One region of the Bradyrhizobium sp. CB3481 genome, then DNA from elsewhere that is predicted to be linked to it. Evidence: predicted binding sites of a transcription regulator. Region 1 holds the regulator's gene; each other region holds the start of a gene.

Region 1 (10,651 bases):
CGATGCGACTGTGTGCCAGCAATTGTTCACCGAGCTGCTCGGCAAGGCTCGGATCCGCTTCGAATCCGGCAAGGCCGACATTGTCGCCGATTCCGCCGGCCTGCTCGACCGCCTGATCGAAACCGCGTTGCGCTGTCCGACCGCCAACATCGAGATATCGGGGCATACCGACAGCGACGGTGACGAGGCGGCCAACCAGGCGCTGTCGGAGAAGCGCGCGCAGGCGGTTGCCGACTACCTCGTCAAGGCGGGGCTGCCGGCGAGCCGGTTCAGCGCGGTCGGCTATGGCTCGACGCAGCCGATTGCGGGTAATGACAACGACCAGGGCAAGGCGCAGAACCGCCGCATCGATTTCGTGGTGAAGTGAGCATGGGCTATCTGACCACATTCTACTGGGGTTGGCTCGTGGGGTCGGTGCTGCTCGGCTTCGCCATGGGCTGGATTTCGGTGGTTCAGCGCGGCGATGGGGTGTCGCGGAAGCTGCGATGGGGCCTTTCGGCGTTGGTCGCGGCGCTGATCGCCGCCGCGCTCACGCGCGTGGTGCCCGGCCGTTTCGGCTACTGGCTCGATCTCGGACTGATCATGTTCGCACTTTATTTGTGCGGCTGCACGGTCGGATCGTTGCTGCGCGGCTGGGTGGTCTCGCGCAGCGCGCCGCCGGCCTGATGCGCCTGCTGGCCGCGCCGCCGTCATTGTCACGGGTTGTTGACCAACCCCTTCTATGGTCCGAAACCTGCACGGGGCGGGGGATGGTAGAAAAACCCTGCTACCGCAGTCGTCAACCAGACCTAATATGTTGAAGAAGCGCGTTTTATCGTCGTCAGGCGAATTCCACTGCGGCCCAAAACGCGCTACCAGAGAGGCCAGGGAGCGTAGCGTCAGCGGCGGGGTTCGCGCCATTGCCGTTGTCACGGAAACGCAATTCGAGGTGTAGATGCTGGAAGCAATACGCAGGGCGATCTCGTTTCTGCGCCAGAAGCAGGTCCTGCACAAGCTCGGGGTCTTGATCAGCATCGCGGTGATCGCCGTTGCGTGCTACGTGCTCTATCACATGCTCCGCGGCATCGACACCAATGAGGTGATCGACGCCATCAAGAGCACCGAGCCGACCCAGGTCGCGCTGGCGGCCCTGTTCGTCGCGGCGGGCTATTTCACACTTACTTTCTACGATTGGTTCGCGGTCCGCGCCATCGGCCAGCGCCACGTGCCGTATCGCGTCAATGCGCTGGCCGCCTTCACCTCCTATTCGATCGGGCACAATGTCGGCGCCAGCGTCTTCACCGGCGGCGCGGTGCGCTACCGCATCTATTCGGCCTGGGGGCTGAATGCGATCGACGTTGCCAAGATCTGCTTCCTCGCCGGGCTGACCTTCTGGCTCGGCAATGCCGCGGTGCTCGGCCTTGGCATCGCCTACCATCCGGAGGCCGCCGCCTCGATCGACCAGCTGCCGCCCTGGCTCAACCGCATCGCGGCGTTCGGCATCCTCCTCGCCCTGTTCGGATATGTGGCCTGGGTCTGGGCCGCGCCCCGCGGCGTCGGCCGCGGGCCGTGGACGGTGACGCTGCCGGGCGGCCCGCTGACGCTGCTGCAGATCGCCATCGGCATCGTCGATCTCGGCTTCTGTGCGCTGGCCATGTACATGCTGGTGCCGGACGAGCCGCAAATCGGTTTCGTCGTCGTCGCCGTGATCTTCGTCTCGGCGACGCTGCTCGGCTTCGCCAGCCATTCGCCGGGCGGGCTCGGCGTGTTCGATGCCGCCATGCTGGTCGGACTCTGGCAGATGGACCGGGAGGAACTGCTCGCCGGCATGCTGCTGTTCCGCGTGCTCTATTATATCGGGCCGTTTGTCATTTCTGTAATCTTGCTGACGCTTAGGGAGATTATCATCGGCGCGCGTTCGAAGCGCCTGCGCCAACTGGCGCCTGCCGCCGACCCTGAGCCGCCGAGGCATGAGGCCGCCGTCTATGTGCGCGAGCGTGGGGAAACGGGCACCTGATGATGCGGCGGGCGCCTCAGCATTAGAGGAAGAAAGCCTGCGCCATGGCGATTGACGATTCTCACTCTGCCTCCTTCTTTGCACCGTGGCCGGACCGGCTGAGGCATTCGGCCATCATCCTGCTCGCAGCGGGCTTTGCGCTGTGCGCGCTGGTGGTGCTGGCCGATGTGTCGCTGGCGCGCGCGGTCGCCGTTTTCATATGCATCGCGGCCGCGGCGCTGGTGCCATGGCGGCTGCACGATGCCGTCAGTTCCCGCGAGGATGCTGGCGCGGTGCGTCCCGTAGAAACCGCTGCCGTCAGCGCGGTCGTGGCCGGCATGCCGGATCCGGCCGTGCTGCTCGACCGCGCCGGGCGCGTCATACATCTCAATGCCGCGGCGGCCCAGCTTGCGCCGGCGCTGCGCAAGAACGAGCTGGCGCAGTTCGCGCTGCGCTCACCCGAGATTGTCACCGCGCTGCGCGAGGCGATCGCCACCACCGAGCCGCGCCGCGCGAGCTATCTCGACCAGGGGCCGGTCGACCGCTGGATGGAGCTGATCATCACGCCGGTGCCGGTGCCGACAACGTTCGGCGGCACCGAGAAATGCATGCTGCTGACCTTCCACGATCAGACGCCGCTGCGGCGGGTCGAGGAAATGCGCGCCGATTTCGTCGCCAATGCCAGCCATGAATTGCGCACGCCGCTCGCTGCTTTGTCCGGCTTCATCGATACGCTGCAGGGCCCTGCCAAGGAGGATGCCAAGGCGCGCGAGCGCTTCCTCTCCATCATGCATGCGCAGGCGACGCGGATGGCGCGGCTGATCGACGATCTGCTGTCGCTGTCGCGGGTCGAATTGTCGGCGCATGTGCAGCCCGAGTCCTCGGTCGATATCGTCCCCATCATTCGCCAGGTCGCCGATGGGTTGGAAGCGCTCGCCAGGGAGCGCCAGGTCGAGATCGAAATCGATCTGCCGGCCGCGCCGGTGACGATCGCGGGCGACCGCGAGGAGCTGCTGCGGCTGTTCGAAAACCTGATCGAGAACGCGCTCAAATATGGCGCCTCCGGCGGGCGGGTGATGGTTTCGCTGAAGGAGGCCGCCGCGGCCGACGGCGCGCCGGAAGTCCGCGTCATGGTCCGCGATTTCGGTCCCGGCATCGCCCCGGAACACCTGCCGCGGTTGACCGAGCGCTTCTACCGGGTCGATGTCGGCGACAGCCGCGCGCAGGGTGGAACCGGTCTCGGTTTATCGCTGGTGAAACATATTCTTAACCGTCATCGCGGCCGGCTTTTGATCGAAAGCGTGCCGCGGAACGGGGCTACGTTTACCGCCTGTTTTCCCCACGCGAAGCCCCCGGCGTCAGCTTAAATGCAAGTGATTTCAGTTGCTTGCTCCTGTCATCCAACTGTCATCCAACCTTCGTAAAAGCTCTATCGACCGCTCCTACACGGGCGGTGTGAGCGCAATCGGGCGCACCGGCGCTTCGCTCACCAAGATGGAGACCAGCATGAATTTCATCAGAACGATCGTCGCCGCCGGCATGGTCGCCGCGTCGACGTCAGCCTTCGCTGCCGACATCACCGGCGCAGGCGCGACCTTCCCGTTCCCGCTCTATTCGAAGTGGGCCGACGCCTACAAGAAGGAGACCGGCAACGGCCTGAACTACCAGTCGATCGGCTCCGGTGCCGGCATCAAGCAGATCCAGGCCAAGACCGTGACGTTTGGCGCCAGCGACATGCCGCTCAAGCCCGAGCAGCTTGAAAAGGACGGCATGATTCAGTGGCCGCAGGCGATGGGCGCGCTGGTGCCGGTCGTGAACCTCGAAGGTGTCAAGCCGGGTGAACTGGTGTTCTCCGGCGAACTGCTGGGCGACATCTATCTGGGCAAGGTCAAGAAGTGGGACGATCCCGCAATCGCCAAGCTCAATCCCAAGGTCAAGCTGCCCTCCGAAGCGATCACGGTGGTCCGCCGTTCGGACGGCTCCGGCACCACGTTCATCTGGACCGACTATCTCTCGAAGACCAATGCCGAGTGGAAGGCGAAGGCCGGTGCCGGTACCGCGGTCGAGTGGCCGACGGGCGTCGGCGCGAAGGGTAACGAAGGCGTCGCCGGCAACGTCAGCCAGACCAAGAACTCGATCGGTTATGTCGAATATGCCTACGCCAAGCAGAACAAGCTGACCTATGGCGCGGTCGTCAACAAGGCTGGCAAGACGGTGCAGCCGACCATTGGGGCGTTTCAGGCCGCGGCTAGCAATGCCGACTGGGCCGGTGCCAAGAATTACTATGTGATCCTGACCGACCAGCCGGGCGATGCCTCCTGGCCGATCACCGGCGCGACCTTCATCCTGATGCACAAGTCGGCCACCGACAAGGCAGCCGCTCAGGAAGCCATCAAGTTCTTCAAATGGGCGTTCGAGAAGGGCGATAAGATGGCCGAGGAGCTCGACTACATCCCGATGCCGGACTCGGTCGTCAAGCAGATCGAAAAGACCTGGTCGGCCGAGATCAAGAGCTGAGGTCCCTTGTCCCGGACGCGGTGCAGCGTTCCCCGGCGATGCGAAGCATCGTCCGGTGCGCTGCGCCGCAGAGCCGGGACCCACGCGTCACCAAGAACGCGTCACCCATCAAGTTGGGCCCCGGCTTGGCACCGCTACGCGTTGCGCCGCATCCGGGGCACGAGACGGGGCAAGCAAGATCAAGTAGAAGTACAGGGGATCGGGCGTGGCAGAAATGGCGGTTGATAGCGACGTAATCGAAGCTGCCGGACCTTACGATCGCGCGAGGGCCCTGAGCGCGTTCAAGGTCGGCGACGTCACCTTCTACTGGATCACGCGCATCTGCGCGATCTCGGTCCTGCTCATCCTCGGCGGCATCATCCTCTCGCTGATCGTCGGCGCCTGGCCGGCGCTGCGCGAATACGGCCTGGCATTCCTCACGACCCAGCGCTGGGCACCGTCGGCCGATCCGCCGGTGTTGGGCGCGCTTGGCCCGGTCTACGGCACGCTGATCACCTCCGTCATCGCGATGATGATCGCGATTCCCGTCGGGCTCGGCATTGCGGTGTTTCTCACCGAAATCTGTCCGCTATGGCTGCGCCGCCCGATCGGCCTTGCGGTCGAGCTGCTCGCCGGCATTCCCTCGATCATCTACGGCATGTGGGGCTTCTTCGTGCTCGGCCCGTTCCTGGCCAACACCTTCCAGCCGCTCATGATCAACCTGTTCGACGGCGTGCCGGTGCTGGGCGCGATCTTCGCCGGCCCCCCATCCTATCTCAGCCTGTTCAACGCCTCGCTGATCCTCGCCATCATGGTGCTGCCCTTCATCACCTCGATCTCGGTCGACGTCTTCAAGACGGTGCCGCCGGTCCTGAAAGAAGCGGCCTACGGCGTCGGCTGCACCACCTGGGAAGTCGTCCGCAACGTCGTCATTCCCTATACGCGGGTCGGCGTGATCGGCGGCATCATGCTGGCGCTCGGCCGTGCGCTCGGCGAGACCATGGCAGTGACCTTCATCATCGGCAACTCGTTCAAGATCCAGTCCTCGATCTTCGCGCCGGGCACCACGATCTCGGCGGCGATCGCTTCCGAATTCGCCGAGAGCGACGGGCTGCACCAGTCCGGCCTGATCCTGCTAGGCCTGCTCCTGTTCATCCTGACGTTTTTCGTGCTGGCCGCCGCGCGGCTGATGCTGATGCGTCTGGAAAAGAAGGCGGGCAACTGACATGAACGCGATCTACGCTTCCCGCCGCCGCAAGAATATCGTCATCAAGTTCCTGTGCCTGGGCGCCGCGGCATTCGGCGTCACCTGGCTGGCGCTGATCCTGTTCACGCTGTTCTACAACGGCCTCACCGGGCTCAATCTCGCCGTCTTCGCCCAGGACACGCCGCCGCCCGGATCGACCGAGGGCGGACTGCGCAACGCCATCATCGGCTCGATCATCATGACAGCGATCGGCGTCGGCATCGGTGCGCCGCTCGGCCTGTTCGCGGGCACCTATCTCGCCGAATATGGCAAGCACGACAAGCTGACCTCGGTGATCCGCTTCATCAACGACATCCTGCTTAGTGCGCCGTCGATCATCATCGGCCTGTTCATCTACGGCGCGGTCGTGGTGCCGATGCGCGGTTTCTCGGCGATCGCCGGTTGCCTCGCGCTCGCCGTGATCGTGATCCCCGTGGTGGTGCGCACCACCGAGGACATGCTGGGACTGGTGCCCAATCCGCTGCGCGAGGCCGCGTCCGCGCTCGGTATGCCCCGCTCGCTGGTGATCCGGCGCATCGCCTACCGCGCCGCCCGCGCCGGCCTGATTACCGGCGTGCTGCTTGCCACCGCCCGCGTCGCCGGCGAAACCGCGCCGCTGCTGTTCACCGCGCTGTCGAACCAGTTCTTCAGCCTCGACCTCACCAAGACGATGGCGAACCTGCCGGTCACCATCAACAATTTCGTGCAGAGTCCCTATGCCTACTGGAAGCAGCTGGCCTGGGCCGGGGCGCTCCTGATCACGCTTACCGTATTGGCCCTGAATGTTGGCGCGCGCATCCTTGGCGCCGAGAGGACATCCAAATGACCGAACTGTCCGTATCCGTGAGTAACGCGAGCGGTCCCGTTTCACAGATGCCGCTGCCGGACGCCGCGCCGAAGGTGACGGTGCGTGGCCTCAACTTTTATTATGGCGAGCACCACGCGCTGAAAAACATCAACCTGACGCTCGGCACCAACCGCGTCACCGCCTTTATCGGCCCGTCCGGTTGCGGCAAGTCCACGCTGCTGCGTATCTTCAACCGGATGTACGATCTCTATCCCGGCCAGCGCGCCACCGGCCAGCTGCTGCTCGACCAGACCAACATCCTCGATCCCAAGCTCGACCTCAATCTGCTGCGCGCCCGCGTCGGCATGGTGTTCCAGAAGCCGACGCCGTTCCCGATGACGATCTACGAGAACATCGCCTTCGGCATCCGCCTCTATGAGAAGATCTCGAAGTCCGAGATGGACGACCGCGTCGAGAAGGCACTGCGCGGCGGCGCGCTGTGGAACGAGGTCAAGGACAAGCTCAATGCCAGCGGCCTGTCGCTGTCCGGCGGCCAGCAGCAGCGCCTATGCATCGCGCGCACCGTCGCGGTCCGGCCAGAGGTGATCCTGTTCGACGAACCGTGCTCGGCGCTCGACCCGATCTCAACCGCCAAGATCGAGGAACTGATCCAGGAACTGTCGGAGGACTACACCATCGCCATCGTCACCCATAACATGCAGCAGGCGGCGCGCGTCTCCGACAAGACCGCTTTCATGTATCTTGGCGAACTGATCGAATTCGACGACACCAACAAGATTTTCACCTCGCCCGGCGATCGACGTACGCAGGACTACATCACCGGCCGGTTCGGTTGAGGAGACAGAGATGGGTTCCGAACACACTGCCAAAGCATTCGATAGCGATCTTCAGGAATTGACCCGTCTCGTTGCCGAGATGGGCGGCCTCGCCGAGCGCATGATTTCTGAATCCGTTGACGCGCTGGTCCGCCGCGACGTCACCCTCGGCTCGCGGGTCGTCGCCTCCGACGTCGAGATCGACCGTCTGCAGCATCTGATCGAGGAGCGCGCGGTGTTGACCATCGCTCGCCGCCAGCCGATGGCGATCGACTTGCGCGAAATCGTCGGCGCCATGCGCGTCGCCACCGACCTGGAGCGGATCGGCGACCTCGCCAAGAACATGGGCAAGCGCGTCGCGGCGCTGGAGAAGGATTTCCAGCCGCTGAAACTGATGCGTGGCCTGGAGCACATGACCGACCTCGTGCAGTCGCAGGTCAAGTCAGTACTGGACGCCTATGCGGCGCACGACCTGCCCGCGGCGATGGCGGTGTGGAAGGGCGACGAGGAAGTCGACGCCATCTGCACCTCGCTATTCCGCGAGCTGCTCACCTATATGATGGAAGATCCGCGCAACATCTCGTTCTGCATCCATCTGATGTTCTGCGCCAAGAACATCGAGCGGATCGGCGACCACGCCACCAACATCGCCGAGACCGTGTTCTACATGATCGAGGGGCAGCAGATTCTCGACAAGCGCCCGAAGGGCGACATGACGACGTTTGCTGCGACCATTCCCAATAGCTGAGGATGATAGGATGAGCGCACGCATCATGGTGGTCGAGGACGAGGAAGCGCTGACCACGCTGTTGCGCTACAACCTCGACGCCGAAGGCTATGAGGTCGAAACCGTTGCACGCGGCGATGACGCCGATACAAGGCTGAAGGAACGGGTGCCCGACCTCGTGGTGCTCGACTGGATGCTGCCGGGGCTATCAGGCATCGAGCTGTGCCGCCGCCTCCGCGCGCGGCCCGAGACCAAGCAGCTGCCGATCATCATGCTGACGGCACGCGGCGAGGAGAGCGAGCGCGTGCGGGGTCTTGCGACCGGCGCCGACGACTACATCGTCAAGCCATTCTCGGTGCCGGAATTGCTGGCGCGGGTGAAGGGCCTGCTGCGGCGCGCCAGTCCCGAGCGGCTCGCCACCGTTTTGACCTATGGCGACATCGAGCTCGACCGCGAGAAGCGCCGCGTCGCGCGCTCCGGCCGCCAGATCGACCTCGGCCCGACCGAGTACCGCCTGCTTGAATTCTTCCTGGAGCATCCCGGCCGCGTCTTCAGCCGCGAGCAGCTGCTCGACAGCGTCTGGGGCCGCGATATCTATATCGATGAGCGCACCGTCGACGTCCACATCGGCCGCCTGCGCAAGCTGCTCAACCCCGGCCGCGAGCAGGATCCGATCCGCACCGTGCGCGGCGCCGGCTACGCGCTCGATGATCGCTTCGCGAAGGCGGAGCAGCCGCAGTAGCGTTCCACGGCTATCTCCGCACCCTCAGCCGTCGTCCCGGCCCATATGCGCAATTGCGCATCAGGAGCCGGGATCCATAACCACCAATCTCGATTGTCGAAATGCGCTGGAGCCCCAGCGAGGCATAACCACGCGCAACGATGGTTATGGGTCCCTGCGTTCGCAGGGACGACGTCGTTGAGGCAGTTTGCTCTTAGCGCACACAGCCGTCGTCCCGGCCTTTGAGCCGGGACCCATAACCACCAATCTCGATTGTCGAAATGCGCTGGAGCCCCAGCGAGGCATAACCACGCGCAACGGTGGTTATGGGTCCCCGCGTTCGCGGGGACGACATCGTTGAAATAATCCCGCGCGCCCGCCCTTACCGCGTCGTCTTCGGCTGCTGCCGCCGCCGATCGGCAGCGGGCTGGTAGGCGATGCGCGAGTGGTGCGCGCAGTAGGGCAGGCCGGTGAGCGCCTTGCCGCCGCAGAAGAAGAATTCCGGGCTTGCGGGATCGCCGACCGGCCAGTGGCAGGTCGCTTCGTTCAGTTCGAGCAGCGACAGGCGCTGGCTCATCGGCACCACATTGTCGAAGGCAACCGGATCGGGCTCCAGCTCCACCTCGAAGGCGTGCGCGAGCGCGGTGTTGCCGCGCGACACCGGCCGCGATACCCGCATCATCTGCTGGGCGGCGGGGCGCGCCTTGCGCTGCCGCGGCGCGGCCGAGGAGGGGCTCTTGGCACGGCCGGACAGGCCCAGGCGGTGCACTTTGCCGATCACGGCGTTCCGCGTCACATTGCCGAGTTCCGCGGCGATCTGGCTGGCCGATAATCCGGCTTCCCAGAGCTTTTTCAGCTGCTCGACGCGATCGTCGGACCAGGTCAATACCGTCATCGTATGCTTCCCTTCGCGTCGCGCCGGCCAACCTGGGGCAGCGCCCGCGATGTCATTCGTCTCAAAAATCCCTGCGGTCAGAATCCCTTAGCCCTCGCCGGGCGCGATATGGGCGCCCGAACGTTTACGCTTTCACAAAAGACTCTTAAGGGATCAAAACTGCCGCACGAGATGTCGTACCCGACAGCCCAAACGCTACAATATGGCGTGACTCGGGCGCAAGAGTCCGCGCCCCGACGTCCACATGTTCTGACATCTAGGCATTCCACTGCGTGTTTTCCACCACACCGCAATCCTACGGATTCACCATCTTGCACTGCAGGAAAGGCCGTTCCATGGCGTGTTGACAGCGCCCCGCGCCCACATAGAATACCTCTCGCGTGCCGCCCTTAAGCGGCGGCACGTTTCGTTTCGCAAGACCGGCTGTTGCCGACTTCGCGCCAAGGCACGCGTGTGCTCCGCGGCAGGTCTTGAAGGCAGGTCTCAAACCTCAAGTGATTGTCATGACCAATAGCGCCACGTCGCATCTGCTCCCCGTCTTCGCCAGGGTCGATCTCGGCTTCGAACGCGGGGAGGGCTGCTGGCTGACCTCGACGAGCGGCGAGCGCTATCTCGACTTCACCTCGGGGGTCGCGGTGAATGCGCTGGGCCATTGCCATCCGCATCTGGTCAAGGCGCTGCAGGAGCAGGCGACAAAACTCTGGCACATGTCGAACCTGTTCAAGTCGCCCGACGGCGAGAAGCTCGCCGCGCGGCTCTGCGAGCAGAGCTTTGCCGACCTCGTCTTCTTCTGCAATTCCGGCGCCGAGGCGATGGAGGGCGTGATCAAGGTGGTGCGCCGCTATCACGCTTCCAAGGGACATCCGGAGCGCTACCGCCTCGTCACCTTCGAAGGCGCGTTCCACGGCCGCACCCTGGCGACGCTCGCCGCCACCGGCTCCGCCAAATATCTCGAGGGTTTTGGCCCA
Region 2 (10,651 bases), 4.0 Mb from region 1:
ATCCATTATTTCAAGACGATCGACGCCATGGGCGGCAATCCGCATGACGGCGCCAAGGTGGTCGCGAAGATGAAGGAGACGCCGACCGACGACGCACTGTTCGGCAAGGGCACGATCCGCGCTGACGGCCGCAAGATTCATCCGGCCTACCTGTTCGAGGTCAAGAAACCCGCCGAATCGAAGGGACCGTGGGACTATTACAAGCTGATCGGGACCACCCCGGGCGAACAGGCGTTCCGACCGCTCTCGGAAAGTGCCTGTCCGCTGGTGAAGAAATAACAACAGCGGCCCGCCGGCGCCGTGCCGGCGGGCCTCCTTTCGCGTTCTGGCGCGATTCCGCTTCTTAAACGAGATCGAGTGCGAAACCGATGCAAGCTCTCTACGCCCAGCTCCTGGTGGGACTGATCAACGGATCGTTCTACGCGCTGCTCAGCCTCGGGCTCGCCGTGATCTTCGGCATGCTCAACATCATCAATTTCGCCCATGGCGCGCTCTACATGATGGGCGCGTTCTGCGCTTACTTCCTGCTCCACCTGACCGGCATGGGCTACTGGTGGGCGCTGATCATCGCGCCGATCGCCGTCGGCGTTTTCGGCATGATCCTGGAGCGGACCATGCTGCAATGGCTGACCGGGCTCGACCATCTCTACGGCCTGTTGCTGACCTTCGGCATCGCGCTGATCGTGCAAGGCGTATTCCAGAACTATTTCGGCTCGTCCGGTTTGCCCTATGCCATCCCGGACTATCCGCAGATCGGCGACTGCTCGCCGAGCGCCCCGCAGGATGCATTCTGCAGGCGCGGCCTGCAGGGCGGTATCAATCTCGGCTTCATGTTCCTGCCGGTCTACCGCGGCTGGGTGGTGATCTTCTCGCTGGTGGTATGCTTGGCGACTTGGTTCCTGATCGAGAAGACGCGGCTCGGCGCCTATCTGCGCGCCGCGACTGAAAATCCGACGCTGGTGCGCGCGTTCGGCATCAATGTGCCGCGCATGATCACGCTGACATACGGGCTCGGCGTCGGCCTGGCGGCGCTTGCCGGCGTGCTGTCGGCGCCGATCAACCAGGTCCGCCCGCTGATGGGTGCCGACCTCATTATCGTCGTGTTCGCCGTGGTGGTGATCGGCGGCATGGGTTCTATCATGGGCTCCATCATCACCGGCTTCGCGCTGGGGGTGATCGAGGGTCTGACCAAATACTTCTATCCCGAGGCCTCCAACACCGTGGTGTTCGTGCTGATGGTGCTGGTGCTGCTGGTGAAGCCAACGGGACTGACCGGACGGGCGGCCTGACATGAGCGCATTGACTGACGACACACTCCCCGTAACGCCGCGCGCCATGCGCGACGAAATGACCGTATTCGCCGGGATGGCGGTGCTGCTCGGGCTCGTGCCGCTGACCGGCATCTACCCGTTCTTCGTCATGCAGGCCTTGTGCTTTGCGCTGCTGGCCTGCGCCTTCAACCTCCTGATCGGCTATGGCGGCCTGTTGTCGTTCGGCCACGCCATGTTCTTAGGCACGGCCGGCTACTGCTCGGCGCATGCGCTCAAGGTCTGGGGCGTCTCGCCCGAACTTGGAATTCTGGTCGGCGTCGCCGGCGCTGCGGCGCTCTCCGTCGTCACCGGCTTCATCTCCATTCGGCGGCAGGGCATCTACTTCTCGATGATCACGCTGGCGCTGTCGCAGCTCCTGTTCTTCGTCTACCTGCAAGCGCCGTTTACCCATGGCGAAGACGGCATCCAGGGCATTCCGCAGGGCTATCTGTTCGGGGTGTTCAACCTCGCCAAGCCGACGGTGCTTTACTACGTGGTGCTAGCCGGTTTCCTCGGCGGCTTCCTCTTGATCTACCGCACCATCAACTCGCCGTTCGGCGAGGTCTTGAAGTCGATCCGCGAGAACGAGCCGCGTGCGATTTCGCTGGGCTACAAGACCGACCAGTACAAGCTGCTCGCCTTCATCCTGTCCGGGACGATTGCGGGCTTTGCCGGGTCGCTGAAAGTGTTCGTGGCGCAAAATGCCTCGCTCACCGACGTGCACTGGACGATGTCGGGCGAAATCGTGCTGATGACGCTGGTCGGCGGCCTCGGCACCATCTTCGGCCCGGTGGTCGGTGCCTTCGTGATCATTGCCATGCAGCAATATCTGGCCGGCTTCGGCCAGTGGGTGACGGTGATCCAGGGCGTCATCTTCGTCGCCTGCGTGCTGACCTTCCGACGCGGCATCATCGGCGAAATTGCCCATTATTTCCGCCGGTCCCTGTAAAACGACCGATTTTGGCGCGATTTTCGGCTTCACAAAGCGGTGGATGATCCGGTTCCGGGGTCCCACTGTGGCGCGTTTTTTTTCCGAATGGTCTATGACAGTTTCGTGACAGGCCGCCCGGCCGGCCATTTCTGAACGACGGAAAATACCCCCCATGCTTCGCTGGTTTCGTGCCTTTTTGCCCAAGGAGGAGCGGTTTTTCGACCTGTTTGCCCGGCATGCCCACACGGTCGTGCAGGGCGCGCTGGCGTTGCAGGATATGCTCCGCGGCGGCGAGGAGACGCCGGTATTCTGCCAGCGCGTCAATCAGTTCGAAAACGATGCCGACGGCATTACCCGGGAGGTACTGACCGCCGTCCGCCGTACCTTCATCACCCCGTTCGATCGCGGCGACATCAAGAACCTGATCACGGCGATGGATGATGCCATCGACCAGATGCAGCAGACCGCGAAAGCGGTGGTGCTGTTCGAAGTCCGCTCGTTCGAGCCGCCGATGCGGGAAATCGCCACGCTGCTCGTCGAATGCGCCAATCTCGTCAGCAAGGCGATTCCCTTGATGCAATCGATCGGCGCCAACGTCGCGATGCTGACCGCCATCACGGAGGAAATCGGCAAGCTGGAGGGCCGCATCGACGACCTCCACGACATCGGGTTGAAGGAGCTGTTCCTCAAGCACCGCAACGGCAATTCGATGGACTTCGTCGTCGGCGCCGAGATCTACAAGCATCTGGAAAAGGTTTCCGACCGCTTCGACGACGTCGCCAACGAAATCAACTCGATCGTGATCGAACAGGTATGAGCATGATCCGGAAAAGTGGATACCGGTTTTCCGTCGCGACAAACGCGGAACGCGTTTGCGCGGAGATCATGCTCAAGCAAGTGATATAGGGCAGGGGCCAATTCAGTGGACGCCTCCCTTGGCCTTCCGATTCTGATCTTTCTGATCGCAGTCGCGCTGCTGTTCGATTTCCTCAACGGACTGCACGACGCCGCCAATTCGATCGCCACGATCGTATCGACCCGCGTGCTGCGCCCGCAATACGCGGTGATCTGGGCCGCGTTCTTCAATTTCGTTGCGTTTCTGGTCTTCGGGCTGCACGTCGCCAACACGATCGGCAAGGGGATCATCGAGCCTGATGTCGTGGACGCGACCGTCATCTTCGCGGCGCTGGTCGGCGCCATCGTCTGGAACCTGATCACCTGGGCGCTCGGCATTCCCTCGTCGAGCTCGCACGCGCTGATCGGCGGACTGGTCGGTGCCGGCATGGCCAAGGCCGGCATTTCCGCGGCGGTCTGGAGCGGCCTGTCAAAGACGCTGCTGGCGATCGTGCTGTCGCCGCTGGTCGGCTTTCTGCTGGCGCTGGTGCTGGTGGCGATCGTGTCCTGGCTGTCGGTGCGCTCGACGCCGTTCGCGGTCGACCGCGCCTTCCGCATCCTGCAATTCGCCTCGGCGTCGCTCTATTCGCTCGGCCATGGCGGCAACGATGCGCAGAAGACCATGGGCATCATCGCTGTGCTCCTGTATTCGCAGGGCCATCTCGGCGCCGATTTCAACATCCCGTTCTGGGTCGTGATCTCCTGCCAGGCGGCGATGGGCCTCGGCACGCTGATGGGGGGATGGCGGATCGTCCGCACCATGGGGCTGCGGATCACCAAGCTGACGCCGATGCAGGGCTTTTGCGCCGAAACCGGCGGGGCGGCGACCCTGTTCATGGCGACCTTTCTCGGGGTTCCCGTCTCCACGACCCACACCATTACCGGCGCCATTGTCGGCGTCGGCGCCGCACGGCGGGTATCGGCGGTGCGCTGGAATGTGGCGAGCTCGATCGTTTATGCCTGGGTGATCACCATTCCGGCGTCCGGGATCGTGGCCGCGCTGACCTACTGGGCCGCGCTGGCGCTACGCTGATCCGGTGACGAGCTTGAGACCGACGATGCCGGCGACGATCAGGCCGATGCAGGCGAGGCGGGCGGCGGTCGCCGGCTCGCCGAACAGCGCGATGCCCAGGATCGCCGTTCCGACCGCGCCGATCCCGGTCCACACCGCATAGGCGGTTCCGATCGGCAGTGATTTCAAGGCAAGCCCGAGCAGGAGGATACTGCCCGCCATGCAGGCGAGCGTCAGGACGGAGGGAACGGGCCGCGTAAAGCCCTCGGTATATTTGAGGCCGATCGCCCAGCCCACTTCCATGAGGCCGGCGACGAACAGCACGATCCAGGCCATGACAACCCTCCGAAAATGGCAGGGTCGTCCCCGCGGGATTGAGCTGCGAAATGGAAGGCCGTCCTTCCCAACGCCGATATGGGACTGGCCACAGGCCGCTGCAACCACCAAATGAGGCTTGATTAGCCCACCTTTCCCTGTCAAACGCACGCCTCATGTCCGACATCGCCGTATCAGCCGAATCGCCGTCCCGCTCGCCGCTTGCAGAGGAAGTGGCGCGCCGCCGCACGTTTGCGATCATCTCCCACCCGGACGCCGGCAAGACTACGCTGACCGAAAAGCTGCTGCTGTTCGGCGGCGCCATCAACCTGGCGGGGCAGGTCAAGGCCAAGGGCGAGCGGCGCAACACCCGTTCCGACTGGATGAAGATCGAGCGCGAGCGCGGCATCTCGGTCGTGACCTCCGTGATGACGTTCGAGTTCCAGGACCTCGTCTTCAATCTGCTGGATACGCCGGGCCACGAGGACTTTTCGGAAGACACCTACCGCACACTGACCGCGGTCGATTCCGCCGTCATGGTGATCGACGCCGCCAAGGGCATCGAGGCGCGGACGCGAAAATTGTTCGAGGTGTGCCGGCTGCGCGACATTCCGATCATCACCTTCATCAACAAGATGGACCGCGAGAGCCGCGATACGTTCGAGCTGTTGGACGAGATCGAAAAGACGCTGGCGCTCGACACCACGCCGATGACCTGGCCGGTCGGCCGCGGCCGCGACTTCCTCGGCACCTACGACGTCGTCAATGGCGGCGTGCGGCTGCTGGAAGGCGGCGGCGCCAAGACCGGCGCGACCGAGCAGATCGATATCGCCGATCTCGCCGGCCGCAATGCCAATCTGGATGTCGGGCAGGTTAAGGAAGAGCTGGAGCTGGTCTCGGAAGCCTGCAAGCCGTTCGATCTCGATGCGTTTCGCGAGGGACATCTGACGCCGGTCTATTTCGGCAGCGCGCTGCGCAATTTCGGCGTCGGCGATCTGCTCGAGGGTCTCGGCAAGTTCGCGCCGGCGCCGCGGGCGCAGGATTCGAACATTCGCAAGGTTGAGGCCGCGGAGCCGCGGATGAGCGCCTTCGTGTTCAAAATCCAGGCCAACATGGATCCCAACCACCGCGACCGCATCGCGTTTGCGCGCCTCTGCTCCGGCAAGCTCAGCCGCGGCATGAAGGCAAAACTGGTGCGGACCGGCAAGAACATGTCGCTGTCGTCGCCGCAGTTCTTCTTCGCCCAGGACCGTTCGGTGGCGGACGAAGCCTTTGCCGGCGACGTCGTCGGCATTCCGAACCACGGCACGCTGCGGATCGGCGATACCTTGACCGAAGGCGAAGACATCACCTTCGTCGGCGTTCCCAGCTTCGCGCCGGAAATTGTTCGCCGCGTTCGCCTGACGGATGCGATGAAGGCGAAGAAGCTGAAAGAGGCCCTGCAGCAGATGTCGGAAGAAGGCGTCGTGCAGGTATTCCGGCCGCGCGACGGCGCGCCGGCGCTGGTCGGCGTTGTCGGCCCGCTGCAGCTCGACGTGCTCAAGGCGCGGCTGGACGCCGAATATTCGCTGCCGGTGGAATTTGAAGTGTCGGAGTTCCAGCTCGCGCGCTGGGTCTCGTCCGATGACCGCAAAAAGCTCGACGCCTTCATTGCCGCCAATGGTTCGGGGATCGCCGACGATGTCGATGGCGATCCGGTGTTCATGGCCAAGAACGAGTTCTATCTCGGCTACACCCGCGAGCGCGCCGAGGGGATCAATTTCTCCAACGTCAAAGACGTGAAGAAGAAGGCCTGACGGCGCGCTGTTGCCACGCCCCGTGGTCGCCAAACCCCGTTGTCGGCCTAACCCCCGGTGTTGCTCCACCCCCGCTGTCGTCCCCCGCGAAGGCGGGGACCCAGTACGCCGGGACCTCACCGTAAACCACGGACGTCTTTGGATACTGGATCGTCCGGTCAAGCCGGACGATGACAGCCGTGGGTGTGGATAGCGGTGCAACACGCTCCCTCACATATGCATCCGGTGGATGCCTGCATACATCGCGAGCCCTCACAAACTCCTTGCGCAGCTGTCGTCCTCCGCGAAAGCGGGGGACCCAGTACGCCGCGGCCACTCCGTAAATTACTGACGTCTCTGGGATACTGGATCGTCCGGTCAAGCCGGACGATGACAGCCGTGATGAAGAAGTAGACCGAGCGCCGCCCCACCGTGATGAAGGTCTACATCACGCTCTATGGCGGCATTTCGCTGTATACGGCCGGCGTCCTCGACCAGCCCAGCGAGAAAGCCCTGATCGCGGAACTGTCCGCGATGAACGCGGGGATGTGAACGCGATCAGCCTTGATGGTGCCCACAACGCGCATCACCTTAAACGGGATCACCCGCAAGGACCCCGCGGCATGTTTCGGTTCGCCATCCTCTGCCTGATCGGCCTGTTCGCCGGGATCGGCGCCCTCGGGGCGCAGCCGCGGCGTCAGATCGACGCCACGCCATTTTCGCATGCGCCCTGCAGCGTGCTCGACGGCCAGCCATGCACGCCGTCATTCTGCAGCGTGTTCAACGACGGCCCCTGCATTCCCGAAATCGACTACCCCTACGGCCAGAACCTGCAACTGACGATCCAGAGCGTGCCGCCGCAGGATCAGGCCGCGAAATACAAAAGGCCCGATCACGATCTCGATACGATCGGCGACCTGTTCGCGGCGCTGCGCTCCTGCTGGTCGCCGCCGCCTTCCGATCTCGCGCGCGAGGGCATGCAGATGTCGGTGCGCTTCAGCTTCAAGCGCTCGGGCGAGATCATTGCGACGCCCCGTGTGACCTATGCCACGGCCGGCGTTCCGCCAGATACAAGGGCGCTATATTTGAAAGCGATCGACGCCTCGCTAACGGCTTGCATGCCGCTCAAATTCACGGCCGGACTGGGTGGCGCGCTGGCCGGGCGGCCGATTGCGATTCGGTACGTCGACAACCGCGATCTGGGGAAGCAGGCGGGGAAGCCGTGAGCCGATCTATCCTGTCATTGCCGGGCTTCACCCGGCAATCCATCGCCCTTCGCGTGAATCACGTCTGTCCGCTGGCGCGGACGATGGATACGCGGGTCCCGGCTACGCCAAGGCTTCGCCGAGGCTTTCCCGTGCAGGCGCGCCGAAGCTTTTCGCGCATTGCGTCCCAAGCCCCTAAAATGATACGCGGATAATCCGGAAAACCAGCCGCGCGAGGGGAGGACATCATGGGACTGCTGGTGTTGATCCTGGGCCTGATCGTGTTCTTTGGCGTCCACACGATCACGATCCAGCGCAAGCTGCGTGCGCAGATTATCGCTGCGACGGGCGAGGGCGGCTACAAGATCGGCTATACGCTGGCCTCATTCACAGGCCTCGCGCTGATCATCTGGGGCTTTGCCAAGTATCGCGCGACGGGCTGGATCGACGTCTGGAACCCGCCGGTGGCGTTCAAGCACATCACGGTGGCCTTGATGCTGCCCGCGGTCATTCTCGTGGTTGCGTCCTATATCCGCGGCCGGATCTACACGACGCTGAAACATCCGATGCTGACCGGCATCAAGCTGTGGGCGGCGGCGCACCTTCTCGCCAATGGCGATCTCGGCTCGATCATCCTGTTCGGCTCGTTCCTCGCCTGGGCGGTCTATGACCGCATCTCGCTTAAATCCCGTACCGACGCCGGCGGACCGCCGATACCCGTCGGTGGTCCCGGCAACGATTTGATCGCAGTCGCGGTCGGTCTCGTTGCCTATCTGGCGCTCGCCTTCGCGTTCCATCCGGTCGTGATCGGCGTCCCCGTGGTTGGAGCTTAAGCATGTCGGTTCAATCTGCCGTCAGGCGCAAGACTGCGCCTGACATCCGCGCGCGCAAGAATGGCGAGCCGATCGTGATGCTGACGTCGTACCACGCGCATACCGCTGCGCTGGTGGACCGCCATTGCGACGTCATTCTGGTCGGCGATTCCCTCGGCAATGTCATGCATGGCTTCGAGACCACCGTGCCGGTGACGCTGGACATGATGATCCTGCAGGGGCGCGCGGTGATGCGGGGCTCGAAGCACGCGCTCGTCGTGGTCGACATGCCGTTCGGCTCCTATGAAGCCTCCAAGGAGCAGGCGTTTCATTCCGCCGTGCGGATATTGAAGGAGACGCAGTGCGGCGCGGTGAAGCTCGAAGGCGGCGAGCGAATGGCGGAAACGATCGCGTTTCTGTCCGAGCGCGGCGTGCCGGTCATGGGCCACATCGGATTGACGCCGCAATCGATCAACACGCTCGGCTCGTTCCGCGCGCAGGGACGCGACAAGGGCAGTTGGGAGCCGATCCTGAGGGATGCCCAGGCGATTGCGGACGCCGGGGCGTTTTCGGTTGTGATCGAGGCGGTCGCCGAGCCGCTGGCGCGGAAGATCACCGAGAGCATCGCCATTCCGACCATCGGCATCGGCGCCAGCGTGGCCTGCGATGGACAGGTGCTGGTGCTGGAAGACATGCTCGGCCTGTCGCCGCGGACGCCGAAGTTCGTGCGCCGCTATGGCGATCTCGGCCCCGCGATCGAGGCGGCAATCAAAGGCTATGCCGATGACGTCCGCTCTCGCGCGTTTCCAAGACCCGAACACGTCTACGAGATGAAAAAGAGCTGACGAGGGGGCTATGGACTGGTCCCAGCACGCCATTCCGCCAATGCGGCTCGAGCCGCGCTTCGGCGACCGGATCGTCCCAGTGTTTTGCGAGCGGCCCCGGGGTATTGCGGCAATGGTGGCCGACGCCGTGGCGCGAAACGGCGATGGCGAAGCGCTGGTGTGTGGCGCCACGCGCATGACTTGGCGAGAAGTCGCGCAGCGATCGGCGCAAATCGCGGCAGGTTTCCAGAAACTCGGCCTGCAGCGCGGCGACCGTGTCGCGGTGCTGCTCGGTAACCGCGTCGAATTCGTGCTGACGATGCTCGGCGCGGCGCATGCCGGGCTGGTGACGGTCCTGCTTTCGACCCGCCAGCAAAAGCCGGAGATCGCCTATGTGTTGACCGATTGCGGCGCAAAGCTTTTGGTCCACGAAGCCGCGCTGGCAGGCCGCGTGCCTGATGCGGGCGATATTCCCGAGGTCACGCACCGGATCGCCGTCGACGACGATCCGCGTCTCTCGCGCTTTTCAGAGCTGGCCGACAACGCGCCGTTGGCCGCACCGGTCGAGGTCGGCGAAGAGGACACCGCGATGATCCTCTACACCTCGGGCACCACCGGGCGGCCCAAGGGCGCGATGCTCGCCCATTGCACGATCATCCATTCTGCGATGGTGTTCGTGGCGGGCATGAAGCTCACCGAGGCGGACCGTTCGATTGCAGCGGTGCCGCTCGGCCACGTCACGGGCGTCGTTGCCAACGTCATGACCATGGTGCGCTGTGCCGGCACGCTGATCATCATGCCCGAGTTCAAGGCGGCGGAATATCTCAAGCTGGCCGCGCGCGAGCGTGTCACCTACACCGTGATGGTGCCGGCGATGTACAACCTCTGCCTGCTGCAGCCGGACTTCGACAGCTACGATCTGTCGAGCTGGCGGATCGGTGGCTTCGGCGGCGCGCCGATGCCGATTGCCACCATTGAGAAGCTCGATGCCAAAATTCCCGGCCTCAAGCTGATGAATTGCTACGGCGCGACCGAGACGACATCGCCCTCGACCATGATGCCGGGCGAACTGACCGCAAGCCATATCGACAGCGTCGGCTTGCCCTGTCCCGGCGCACAGATCGTCGTGATGGATGCCGAGGGCCGCGAGCTGCCGCGCGGCGAGATCGGCGAAATCTGGATCCACAGCGGCTCCGTCATCAAAGGCTATTGGAATAATCCGAAGGCGACGGCGGAGAGTTTTACGGCCGGCTTCTGGCATTCCGGCGATCTCGGCTCGATCGATGCTGAGAATTTCGTCCGCGTGTTCGACCGGCAGAAGGACATGATCAACCGCGGCGGCCTGAAGATCTATTCGGCGGAGGTCGAATCGGTGCTGGCCGGCCACCCAGATGTTGTCGAGAGCGCGATCATCGCCAAACCGTGTCCGGTGCTGGGCGAGCGCGTGCACGCCGTCGTCGTAACGCGCAATCCCGTTGCCAGCGAGGCGCTGCGCACTTGGTGTGCCGAACGGCTGTCCGACTACAAGGTGCCGGAAACCATGGATCTGCGCACCGAGCCGCTACCGCGCAAC
Region 3 (10,651 bases), 690 kb from region 1:
CGCTAGCGCATCGATCGCGCGCTCCTCGGTCTTCGAGGCCGCCACCGTGATCGTATCCAGCGATTGCACTGGCGCAGCTCCAATCTGCGCCCGTGCATTCATCACGGGCGCTGCCGCCTGCTGACCCTGCGGCGGTTTTTCCGGCTTGCGTCGGGACTGCTTCTGGCGCTCGGACGCACCGCTCGCTACCTGCGTATCCGCCGTCTGTGCGTTGCTGGCTTCCCCGCCCAGCAATGCAATTGAAAACACCGACGCGCCCAACAAGAGGGCGCGCGACATCCTAGCCCCGTCAGCCATAAAACCCCGACCCCGATATCTGTTCTTGGGTTTGGCTGGCGGGCGCTGCGCGTAACTTGCGAGCTGCTTGCTGGCTACCACATTCTCGACGCGGGCCTTTCGCCGGCATCGTGTCATACTTGGTTACGTGGCAGGTTCCGCGTGGTCAAGAACCGCATCAGGCAGTTTATATCAATTGTAAATTGCCATAGTTGGATTGCGGCACGTCGCAACTGTACAAACATGGGGCATCACATAGAATTTCGGGGCGCCACCAACGACATGTCCGCAGCATCTGGAGACAACGCCCGGACCAAAGCCGGCAGCGCCGCCACTGCCGCCAGATCGCTCGCGATCAGCGGCAACCGGATCGACAGCCGCGAGCTGTTCGCGACCGAGCGTGAGATCATCATCACGCATGGCGAGGACAATTATCGTCTTCGGCTGACGTCACAGAACAAGCTGATCCTGACCAAGTGACCGATCAGGTGAACCTTTGATGACAATTTGTCGCACGCTCGCATGGACGGCCACCGCCTGCTTCCTGCTCGGCGGCGTGGCGCTCGGCGCTGGCATCACTGTGCATGATGCACGCAATCGCGACGTCATCATCAGCGATCCGGCGCGAATCGTTTCGATCGGCGGCGCGATCACCGAAATTCTCTATGCGCTGGGTTTCGAGGACCGCCTCGCCGGCGTCGACTCGACCAGCCTGTTCCCGGCCGCGGCGCTGCGCGACAAGCCAAATGTCGGCTACATGCGCCAGCTTTCGGCCGAAGGCGTGCTCGGCCTCAATCCCTCGCTGGTGCTCGCGGCGCAGGGATCCGGGCCGAAGGAAACCATGGATGTGCTCGAGGCAGCCAAGGTGCCACTGGTGCTGGTGCCCGAGACCTTCTCCGAAGCCGGCCTGGTCGAGAAGATCAAGCTGGTCGGCCACGCCATGGGCGCGGACAAGCGCGCCGAATGCCTGACGGCAGCGGTCACCGACGACCTGGCGCAACTGCGCGAGCTCAGGGCCAAGGTGACCAAGCCGGTCCGCGTCATGTTCGTGATGTCGCTGCTCAACGGCCGCGCCATGGCTGCGGGCCAGAAGACCGCCGCCAATGAGATCATCGCCCTCGCCGGCGGCGTCAACGCCATCGACGGCTATGAGGGCTACAAGATCATCAACGACGAGGCGATCATCGCGGCCAAACCCGACGTTGTGCTTTCGATCCAGCGCGGCAAGGATTCGGTGGATGCGGAAGCCGTGTACGTCCATCCGGCCTTCGCACTGACGCCGGTCGCAGCGAACAAGACCTTCATCTCGATGGAAGGACTTTATCTGCTCGGCTTCGGGCCGCGCACCGCGGCCGCGGCACGCGATCTCTCGATCAGGCTTTACCCGGCGCTGGCACCGCAGGCGGAGAAGTTCAAGCCGTCGGCATTGACGGCTAATTGCCGAACATGACCGCACTCACTGACGCCAAGGCGAAGCGGCGGAGCGGGTATTCGTTCCGTCCGGCGGCCTCGCTGACGCTCATTTTCCTGCTGATCGTGCTTGCCGGCACAGTGCTGATCTCTCTCACCTTGGGGGCGGCCGGAATCCCGCTGGCACGGCTACCCGCGGCGCTCGGCCTGTGGGCGGACGCCTCGCCGGCGCCAACGCTCGCGCGCGACCAGCTCGTGCTGTGGTCGATCCGTATCCCGCGGATCGCCGCCGCGGCGATGGTCGGCGCCCTGCTCGCCGCATCCGGCGCGATCATGCAGGGGCTGTTTCGCAATCCGCTGGCCGATCCCGCGCTGGTCGGCGTATCCTCCGGCGGTGCATTTGCCGCCGCCGCGGCGATCGTATTTACCGACAGCCGATTTGGCCAAAGCCTGCAATTCATGCAGCATCAGCTACTACCGCTGGCCGCCTTCGGCGGTTCGCTGGTAACGACCATCATCCTCTATTCGATTGCGAGCCGCTCGGGCCGGACGTCGATCGCAATTTTCCTGCTGGCCGGCATTGCGATCGCCGCTATCGCTGGTGCCGGCATCGGACTGCTGGTATTCATTGCCGACGACCGGCAGCTCCGCGACATCACGTTTTGGATGCTCGGCTCGCTCAGCGGCGCAACGTGGCCCAAGCTCGCCACGCTGGCGCCAGTGCTCGCCATTGCCGCGATCGCCTGCATCTCGATCGCGCGCGGGCTTGATGTCCTGGTGCTCGGTGAAGCCGAAGCGTTTCACAGCGGCGTCGATGTCGAACGGTTGAAGCGGATTTCGATCGTGCTGGTGTCGGCGATGACAGGCGTGGCGGTTTCCGTCTGCGGCGTCGTCGGCTTTGTCGGCATCGTGGTGCCGCATCTCTTGCGGCTGGTGATCGGGCCGGCGCACCGGCTGCTGCTGCCGGCCTCCATGCTATCAGGCGCGGTGCTGCTGACGGGTGCCGATACGCTGGCCCGCACCACCGTGGCGCCCGCGGAAATGCCGATCGGCATTTTGACGGCCGCGGTCGGCGCGCCGTTCTTCCTGGGTATGCTGCTGCGGCAGCGTGGGCTGGTGTCGCTATGACTGCCCTGCTCGACGCGCAATCGCTCTCGATGGCCGTCGGCGGCGCCACGCTGGTCGATAGCGTCAACCTGCGCGTCCAGACCGGCGAGATGGTCGCGATCGTCGGCCCCAACGGCGCCGGCAAATCGACGCTGCTACGAATGCTGTCGGGCGACATCCGCCCGACCAAGGGCCGCATCGCGCTGAAGCAGCGCGACATCCACCTCTATCCGCCGCGCCTGCTCGCCCGTCACCGCGCAATGCTGTCGCAGCATGTCAACGTCACCTTCCCGTTCACGGTCGAAGAGATCGTCCATATGGGCGCCGGCGATGCCGGCCGCGCCGCCGCGCAGCGCCTGGTCGATGCCGCGCTCGACGAGGTGGGACTGGCGCATTTCGGCGCACGGCAATTGCCGACGCTCTCCGGCGGCGAGCAGCAGCGCGCGCATTTCGCCCGCGTGCTGGTGCAGCTTGCCTGCGGCGAGGCGCAGTACGGCCCCGGCCTCCTCTTGCTGGACGAGCCGACCTCCAGCCTCGACATGCGCCACCAGATTGACCTCGTGGAAATCGCCAAGCGGCGCGCGCAGAACGGCACGGCTGTCATCGCCGTGCTGCACGACCTCAATCTCGCGATGCGTTTTGCCGGCCGCATCGTGCTCTTGCATCGCGGCCGGCTCGCGACCGATGGCGGCTGCAGCGAGGCTATCACGGCTGACACCATCCGCCGAATATTCGAGGTGGATGTAGAGATCGACTACACCGACCAGGGCGTGCCGTTCCTGCTGCCGCAGACCATGCGGCCGGCCGGTGCGCCGACGGCATAACGCCGCAAGGCTTATCCAACGGCGTCACCGGTTGTTCACGGAACTGTCAGGTGATTGTAACAGCCGCTCCGCAAGACAGGCGCATCGCTACCTACAGGAGATCCGCCATGCGCGTGTCGTTGCTCTGCTCTGTCGCGTCCATATTTCTGGCCGGTACCGCCTTCGCTCAAGGCGAAGGCGAATTTCCCGCCACGCTGAAAAGCCATGCGGTGCTGCCGGCCGAAACCTTCATCGAGGCACCGGCCGACGCACCTGATGATCTCAAGACCTCAGGCAAGTACACCACCGGCAAGCGCGTCGACGCGGTCGGCAGCGTGATGGGCAAATCCTATGAGCGTCCGACCAGCGTCGCGCTGCCGTTCAAGGGCCAGCCGCTGCAGGGCCATTCCGGCATCAAGGTGATGTCAGACGGCTCATTCTGGGTGCTCACCGACAACGGCATGGGTTCGCGCTACAACTCGGCCGATTCGATGCTCTATCTCAACCGCCACAAGATCGACTGGGCGAGCGGCAAGATCGAGCGCCAGGAAACCGTCTTCCTGCACGATCCCGACAAGAAGGTGCCGTTCCGCATCGTCCATGAAGATACCGCCAAGCGCTATCTCACCGGCGCCGATTTCGACACCGAGGGATTCCAGATCATCGGCGACACCTTCTGGATCGGCGATGAGTTCGGGCCCTATGTGCTGAAGGCCGACAGGATGGGCAAGATTCTCGCGGTGTTCGAAACCACCGCCGACGGCAAGCCGGTGCGCTCGCCGGACCACTGGTCGGTGCAGTCGCCGGCCGCGCCCGGCGCGAGCTACACCACAGTCAATCTGCGCCGCTCCAAGGGATATGAAGGTTTTGCCGCCTCCAAGGACGGCAAGTTCCTGTACGGCCTGCTCGAGGGCCCGCTATGGGACGCCGAGAAAAAGGACTTTGAAGAGGTCGACGGCAAGGAAGCGTCGCGCATCCTCGAATTCGACGTCGCCGCCGAAAAGTTCACCGGCCGCTACTGGCAGTACGTGTTCGAGCAGAACGGCCATGCGATCGGCGATTTCAACATGATCGACGCGACCAGCGGCCTGATCATCGAGCGCGACAATGGCGAGGGCACTGCCGACAAGGCCTGCCCGGCCGGCCAGCGCGGCGAGAATTGCTTTGCCGACCTCGCCAAATTCAAGCGCGTCTACAAGGTCGAACTGACGGACGCCAATGTCGGCAAGCCGGTGCGCAAGGTGGCCTATATCGACCTGATGAAGATCAAGGATCCGAACAAGAAGGCCCGCAAGCCGCTCAATGACGGCGTGCTGACCTTCCCGTTCTTCACCATCGAAAACGTCGACCGCGTCGACGACACCCACATCATCGTCGGCAACGACAACAATTTGCCGTTCTCCTCCAGCCGCGAGCCGAACAAGGCCGACGACAACGAGTTCGTGCTGCTCGAAGTCGGTGAATTCCTGAAGGCGAAGTGAGTTGCTCCTCCCTCTCCCCGCCTTTCGCGGGGAGGCGGTTGGGGTGAGAGGATCTATCCTCGTAATCACTGCCAATTGAGTCTGCTGAAGCAGCCCTCACCCCTCCCCTCTCCCCGTGAAGAACGGGGAGAGAGAGAAGAAAGCCGCTATCGGTACACCGCCTCGTGCCGCCTTCCGATCGCGTTCGATCGCACCATCCATTCCGGCAGAGCCGCGCCGTCGCGATGCCGGCCGCCGGCAACGGCGGCAGCCCAGGCCGCCACGGCGCCGAGCAGGATGGCGGTGGCAACGGAGAACGCCAGGATGATGCTGCTGCGCCGCGAGCGCGCGATCGCGGTTTGGGCAGCGCCAGCGACGCTATCGACACGCTTCTCCGCATCGCCTGCCGAGAGTCCCGTGAGCGCGGCGACCTGCTGAATGAGGTAGGTTCGGTCATCAGCGCTCAGGCCGCTATGGCTCGACGTGGTGAGCAGGATGCGACCTGCCTCGGCGCGCTCGGCGCTGAGGTCGACATTGGGCGCGCGGCGGCCGGCGCGAAACAGCCGGTCCAGCTCGTAGCTCAATAGCGGCTCGGCCGCGCCGGCCTGCGCAGGACCGCGCAATGAGGCCGTCCGGTTGACCGTCGCCGCGCCGATCAGAGCGGCGAGGATGGCGCCCATCACCACGGCGAGCGCCCAGCTACCGAGGCCGTGGGCGCCGTCGACGTGCTCTGTTTCCTCCACGGCGGCCGGGCCGGCCGAATTACGGGCATGTCCGGCGATGTAGCCGCCAAGGCCGAACGACAGCACCGCCTGGATGATCAGATAAAGGCCCGAGAGGATCGCAAGCGCTGCGGACGCATCGCGCCATGTCGGCGCGGCCGACGTTACGCCAAGGCCGATCGTCACCGCGAATGTCAGCAGCACCGAAGACAGCGCGGTGGCCGCGAAAGCGCCGAGCACGATCGGCGACCACTGCAAAAAACGCGACGCGACATCGCTGCGCGCCGCCGGCGTGATGTTTTCCATCGATATCTCCATCGCACTAGCGAAGGCCGAAGAACGACAGAACCGCCAGAATGACGACGATCAAGCCGACCAGATAGATAAGTCCGTGCATGGTTTCCTCCTCCAAATGTCCCGCCGCCATGTCCGAACCGACAATTTTTGCATACCGGCAAAGTTCCTCCCGCTGGCAGGAAAAACATGCAACGAAGCGACCTCGCGTGCGGCTTTAACCAGTTGAGGGCGCACCTTTATTTGTGCGGACTGATCCCCATATTGGATGGATGCCGACATTGCCAAGGACATCAGCTTGACCGAGCAGCTCGCTCTTTTTGCGCAGGAGAAAGCCTCGCCGGAGGGACTGCGCTATGCCCCGGAGTTCATCACGCCGGCGCTCGAGCGTGAGCTTATTGGACAGGTCTCGGCATTGCCGCTGCAGCCTTTCCAGTTCGGCGCGTTCGAAGGCAAGCGCCGCGTCGCTTCCTTCGGGTTCCGCTACGACTACACGCTGCAACGGCTGCGACCGGCCGAACCGATCCCCGCCTGGCTGCTGCCGCTGATCGAAAAGGTCGAGGCCCATGGCGGCCCGTCGACCCAAGTCGCGCAAGTGCTTTGCACCGAATATGACGTCGGTGTGGGGATCGGCTGGCACCGCGACAAACCGCATTTCGATCGCATCTTCGGCCTCTCGCTGGGATCGTCGTGCAAGTTCCGTTTTCGCCGCGCCATTGGCGCGAAGTGGCAGCGTTATACGCTCGAAGCCGCGCCTCGCTCGCTCTACATGATGTCGGGCGAATCCCGCCTGGTCTGGGAGCACAGCATTCCCGCCGTCGGGGCGCCGCGCTATTCTATCACCTTCCGTACGATGGCCGACAGAAAGGCCTAGCGGCGACGGCCTTTGGCTCTGCTAGACTGTCATCCAGAATCGCTGGGAACCAATGGCAAGACGTAGCGGCAGTGCCGATCTCCCCCTGCATGGCGGCCGCGTGCCGCCCTGGCTGGCGACGCGCATGTCCTCGCTCGGCGCCATCATCACGCAAGCCGTTGTACATCACTACGGCCGCGATGAATTCTTGCGGCGGCTGTCGCATCCGTTCTGGTTCCAGTCGTTCGGCGCCGTGATGGGGATGGACTGGCATTCGTCCGGGATCACCACCAGCGTGATCGGCGCGCTGAAACGCGGCCTCAAACCCATGGAGCACGAGCTCGGCATCCGCGTTTGCGGCGGTCGCGGCCAGCACTCGCGCAAGACGCCGGATGAGCTTCGGTTGATCGGCGAGCAGGTTGGCTTCGACAGCGGACCATTGATCCGTGCCAGCCGCCTCGTCGCCAAGGTCGACAGCGCCGCGGTGCAGGACGGCTTTGATCTCTACCTGCACGGCTTCTTCGTCACCGATGACGGCAAGTGGACCGTCGTGCAGCAGGGCATGAACGGCGACAAGCGGCAGGCGCGGCGCTACCATTGGCATTCCGAGCAGCTCACCAACTTCGTCGACGAGCCGCACAGCGCGATCGACGGTCCGGCGCAGGGCGAGATCGTCAATCTCACCGACCACCGCGCGGAGCGCTCGCGGGCCGCGCAGCTCGAATTGTTGAGCGAGATGGGGCCCGATCGCCTCATCAGCGAACTTGCCGCCATAGAGGGCAAAGTACCAGCGCAGGCGCTGCTGCCTCATCTCGTGATGCCCGCACATCATGACGTCCGTGCAAGTGACGTGTTCAGTCGCCGCCTGCATGGCACGCTGGCCGCGGCGGCCGAGCGCGGGCCAATCGATTTTCCGGAGCTGCTGCTGACACCGGGCGTCGGGCTGCGCACCGTGCGCTCGCTCGCCATGGTCGCCGAAGTCGTCCATGGCGCGCCTTATCGCTTCAAGGATCCCGCCCGCTTCTCGCTGGCGCATGGCGGCAAGGACCGCCATCCCTACCCCGTGCCGATCAAGGTCTATGACGAAACCATCCGCGTGCTGAAATCGGCGGTGCAGAACGCAAAGCTCGGGCGCGACGAGGAGATGCAGGCGTTGAAGCGCCTTGACGACCAGTCGCGGCGGCTCGAGCGTTCAGCCAAGGGGCCGTCGCTGGAGGCGTTCATCGCTGGAGAGCGAGCGGCATCGCCTGGGCTCGATGGCCGCTCGGTGTTCGGATGGGAAGCAGAGTTGCAGGCGCGGAAGAGTAGGTGACGCCAACTAGCTTCAGTGGTCATCCCCCGCGAAGGCGGGGGACCCAGTACTCCGCGGCGGTCATGGCGCGCTCATCTGACGCCGCGGGTTACTGGATGCCCCGCCGGAGCCTGTCATCCGGCCGGCCGAAGGCCGGACCGGGTGGCGGGGCATGACAGGGAGATGTGAACGCTGGTCTCACCCCGCCGGCAACATCACGACACCCTTGTCCTTGGGCCAGCGGATCCGCCAGGCGAAGTTGATATCCCGGACTTCACCCGCCTTGGCCTCGAAGGCCCATTCCAGCACGCCGCGGCGGTCGCGGATGTTGCTCGCGGTCGGCGGCGTCGTGGAGGGTAGCATTTCGACCTGGATGTCCTCGTTCTCGCTGACCGGCAACTGATCCTCGATCGCGATCCGGATCGGGAAATCGTGGCCGTTGCGCACGGTGGTCTTGAACGCGCGCTCGTCGGTCTTCGACGTCGTCACGATCAGGCCGGCCGATCCCTCGTTGCGCTTGAGGACAGTGCGTTCGATCTTGACCTTGTCGTCGGCGCCGAAGCCGAGCCGCACGGTCTCGTCCTTGCTTGCAGCGGCCATCAGGCCACGCCCGACAAAGACGCCGTCGCGGTAGATCGAGACCCGGCCCGGCAAGAGCGGTGCGTCCTCGCCCTGCTTGAAGCTCGCTTCGAGGAACGCCGCCGGATCCTTCACCGGCGCGGCGCGGACCGAAAGATCGGGCGCGATGGCCGCAGAGGAGACGCGCAGGCTCTTGGCACCCTCGCTGGCGCTGAGGCTGACGCGGCCGGGAATCCTGAACACCACCTGGAAGCCGCTGACATCGGCCGTGGCCTGCTGTTCATCGGCCACCCGGAAGCGCTCCCCAGCCACCGCCTCCTCCATCTTGGCCATCGGCGCAGGCGCCGCGCGTAGCAACTGCCTGTTGGTGTCCACCGCGCCGCTGGCGGATGCCTGCGGCCGCGGCGGTTGCGGATACTGCACGACAAGCGAACTCAGCTCCGGCGCGCTGCCGCCGCGCGCGGTGCGCACGGTCGAGACGCTGAGCGCAACGTTGGACCAATCCTCCCCGGTCGATTGGGTGATTTCGGCGCGGCGCACCAGTTCGAGCGCCGGCTTGCGATCCCGGGCGCCGGTTTCGAGCCGCGCGTCATAGAGCGGCGTCCAGCGCGCGTTGCGCACCGCATAGGTCACCCGCAGCGTGGCCTTGGTCGCAGCGGCGGCGGCAAGCTCGATCCGCACTTCCAGCTTGTTCGGCGGCTTCTGCGCCCGGTCCTGTTCGAGGTGCGCGATTTCACGGTCGATGTCGCGCTGCTTGCGCTGCGCATCGCGGATCGCAGCGTTGGCGCTGGCGATTTCCTCGCCGACCGCGGCAAAGGCGGCCCGCCATTCGGCAACCGGCCGCGCCTCACCCTTGTCGCCGATCCCGGCCGGCGAGGTATCGGCGAAGCGCTCGGCGAATTTGCGCCGCGCATTAGCCGCATCGATCGCACCCTGCAAATTGGTCCGCTCGTCCTTCAGCGCCTCGATGCGCTTGTCGAGCTCGGGCAGGTTGGCCGGCGGCGCCGCGCGCGGCGGCTTGGCGTCGATTGCGCCGATCGTGAGCTTGGCCGCCGCCTCGCCTTCGACCCGGAGCGACGACGGATCGAGCGCGAGCGGAAAATCCTTCAGTACGGCGGAATTCTCGCCGGCAGGAAGATCCAGCTCGACGACGCGCGTGACGCTGGCGCCGTCGGGATAGACCGTGACGGCATCGACCGCCGAACTGGCCGGCAGGTCGGCCGCCCGCGCCCGGCCGGCGAGAAGCGCCGTCAGCACGACGAGGCTCGTCGTCAAAAAGCTGTTTGCAATCAATCGCATGGAGTTTTCTCCTGACCTGTTCCCCTGACGGCGGCGCACCAAAAGGCCCACCGTCCCCGGTCGTGAGACGCAGCGAAGGAGAAACGGGTTCGATCAGGACTTTAGGCAAGATTGCGGCCAGCTTGGCGATGATCGAGCAGGCCGGAATAGCCAGTCGGCGCCGGCATTCGTCGCCGCAACCTTCGGGGCAACAGTGCGAGCGAACCTCGATCCCATGCGTCGAGATTCACTCAGCGTTTTGCGCGAGGCTCTTAGAACGCCAGCGCCTTGGCCTGCTTGACCTGCGGCAGGGCCTGCACCTTCGTCAGCACGTCAGCGGGCACAGGACCATCGATCTCGACCAGCGCAATGGCGTCGCCGCCCTGCTTGACGCGGCCGAGATGGAAGGTGGCGATGTTGATCTTGGCATCGCCGAGCAGGCCGGCGAAGCTGCCGATGAAGCCGGGCTTGTCCTCGTTGGTCACATAGATCATCGACTTGCCGAATTCGGCGTCGACGCGAATGCCCTTGATGTCGACCAGCCGCGGCTTGCCGTCGTGATAGACGGTGCCGGACAC

What was found. The regulator PhoB, encoded in region 1, activates phosphate uptake and scavenging genes when phosphate is short. The targets are predictions, from matches to a motif close to TGTCATNNANCTGTCAT.
Region 2: QA643_RS23000 (DUF47 domain-containing protein) is a predicted target of PhoB. The motif match lies at 2,354-2,370, and genes of this name have one in related genera.
Region 3: QA643_RS06690 (esterase-like activity of phytase family protein) is a predicted target of PhoB. The motif match lies at 3,662-3,678, and genes of this name have one in related genera.

What each region holds. Positions count from the first base shown of each region.
Region 1 is NZ_CP121647.1:698,663-709,313, forward strand. It holds gene QA643_RS03265 (OmpA family protein) at 1-367, shown strand, start outside; gene QA643_RS03270 (hypothetical protein) at 370-666, shown strand; gene QA643_RS03275 (lysylphosphatidylglycerol synthase domain-containing protein) at 935-1,996, shown strand; gene QA643_RS03280 (ATP-binding protein) at 2,041-3,342, shown strand; gene pstS (phosphate ABC transporter substrate-binding protein PstS) at 3,482-4,492, shown strand; gene pstC (phosphate ABC transporter permease subunit PstC) at 4,707-5,696, shown strand; gene pstA (phosphate ABC transporter permease PstA) at 5,698-6,543, shown strand; gene pstB (phosphate ABC transporter ATP-binding protein PstB) at 6,540-7,361, shown strand; gene phoU (phosphate signaling complex protein PhoU) at 7,372-8,088, shown strand; gene phoB (phosphate regulon transcriptional regulator PhoB) at 8,099-8,809, shown strand; gene QA643_RS03315 (GcrA family cell cycle regulator) at 9,171-9,683, opposite strand; gene QA643_RS03320 (aspartate aminotransferase family protein) at 10,187-10,651, shown strand, end outside.
Region 2 is NZ_CP121647.1:4,702,437-4,713,087, reverse strand. It holds gene QA643_RS23015 (ABC transporter substrate-binding protein) at 1-279, shown strand, start outside; gene QA643_RS23010 (branched-chain amino acid ABC transporter permease) at 369-1,289, shown strand; gene QA643_RS23005 (branched-chain amino acid ABC transporter permease) at 1,291-2,259, shown strand; gene QA643_RS23000 (DUF47 domain-containing protein) at 2,414-3,058, shown strand; gene QA643_RS22995 (inorganic phosphate transporter) at 3,164-4,168, shown strand; gene sugE (quaternary ammonium compound efflux SMR transporter SugE) at 4,160-4,483, opposite strand; gene QA643_RS22985 (peptide chain release factor 3) at 4,639-6,258, shown strand; gene QA643_RS22980 (hypothetical protein) at 6,861-7,463, shown strand; gene QA643_RS22975 (NnrU family protein) at 7,691-8,275, shown strand; gene panB (3-methyl-2-oxobutanoate hydroxymethyltransferase) at 8,278-9,099, shown strand; gene QA643_RS22965 (class I adenylate-forming enzyme family protein) at 9,110-10,651, shown strand, end outside.
Region 3 is NZ_CP121647.1:1,384,584-1,395,234, reverse strand. It holds gene QA643_RS06715 (TonB-dependent hemoglobin/transferrin/lactoferrin family receptor) at 1-279, opposite strand, end outside; gene QA643_RS06710 (hemin uptake protein HemP) at 559-756, shown strand; gene QA643_RS06705 (hemin ABC transporter substrate-binding protein) at 776-1,726, shown strand; gene QA643_RS06700 (iron ABC transporter permease) at 1,723-2,814, shown strand; gene QA643_RS06695 (heme ABC transporter ATP-binding protein) at 2,811-3,617, shown strand; gene QA643_RS06690 (esterase-like activity of phytase family protein) at 3,725-5,077, shown strand; gene QA643_RS06685 (hypothetical protein) at 5,224-6,084, opposite strand; gene QA643_RS06680 (alpha-ketoglutarate-dependent dioxygenase AlkB) at 6,371-6,946, shown strand; gene QA643_RS06675 (DUF763 domain-containing protein) at 6,999-8,237, shown strand; gene QA643_RS06670 (mucoidy inhibitor MuiA family protein) at 8,415-10,094, opposite strand; gene serA (phosphoglycerate dehydrogenase) at 10,346-10,651, opposite strand, start outside.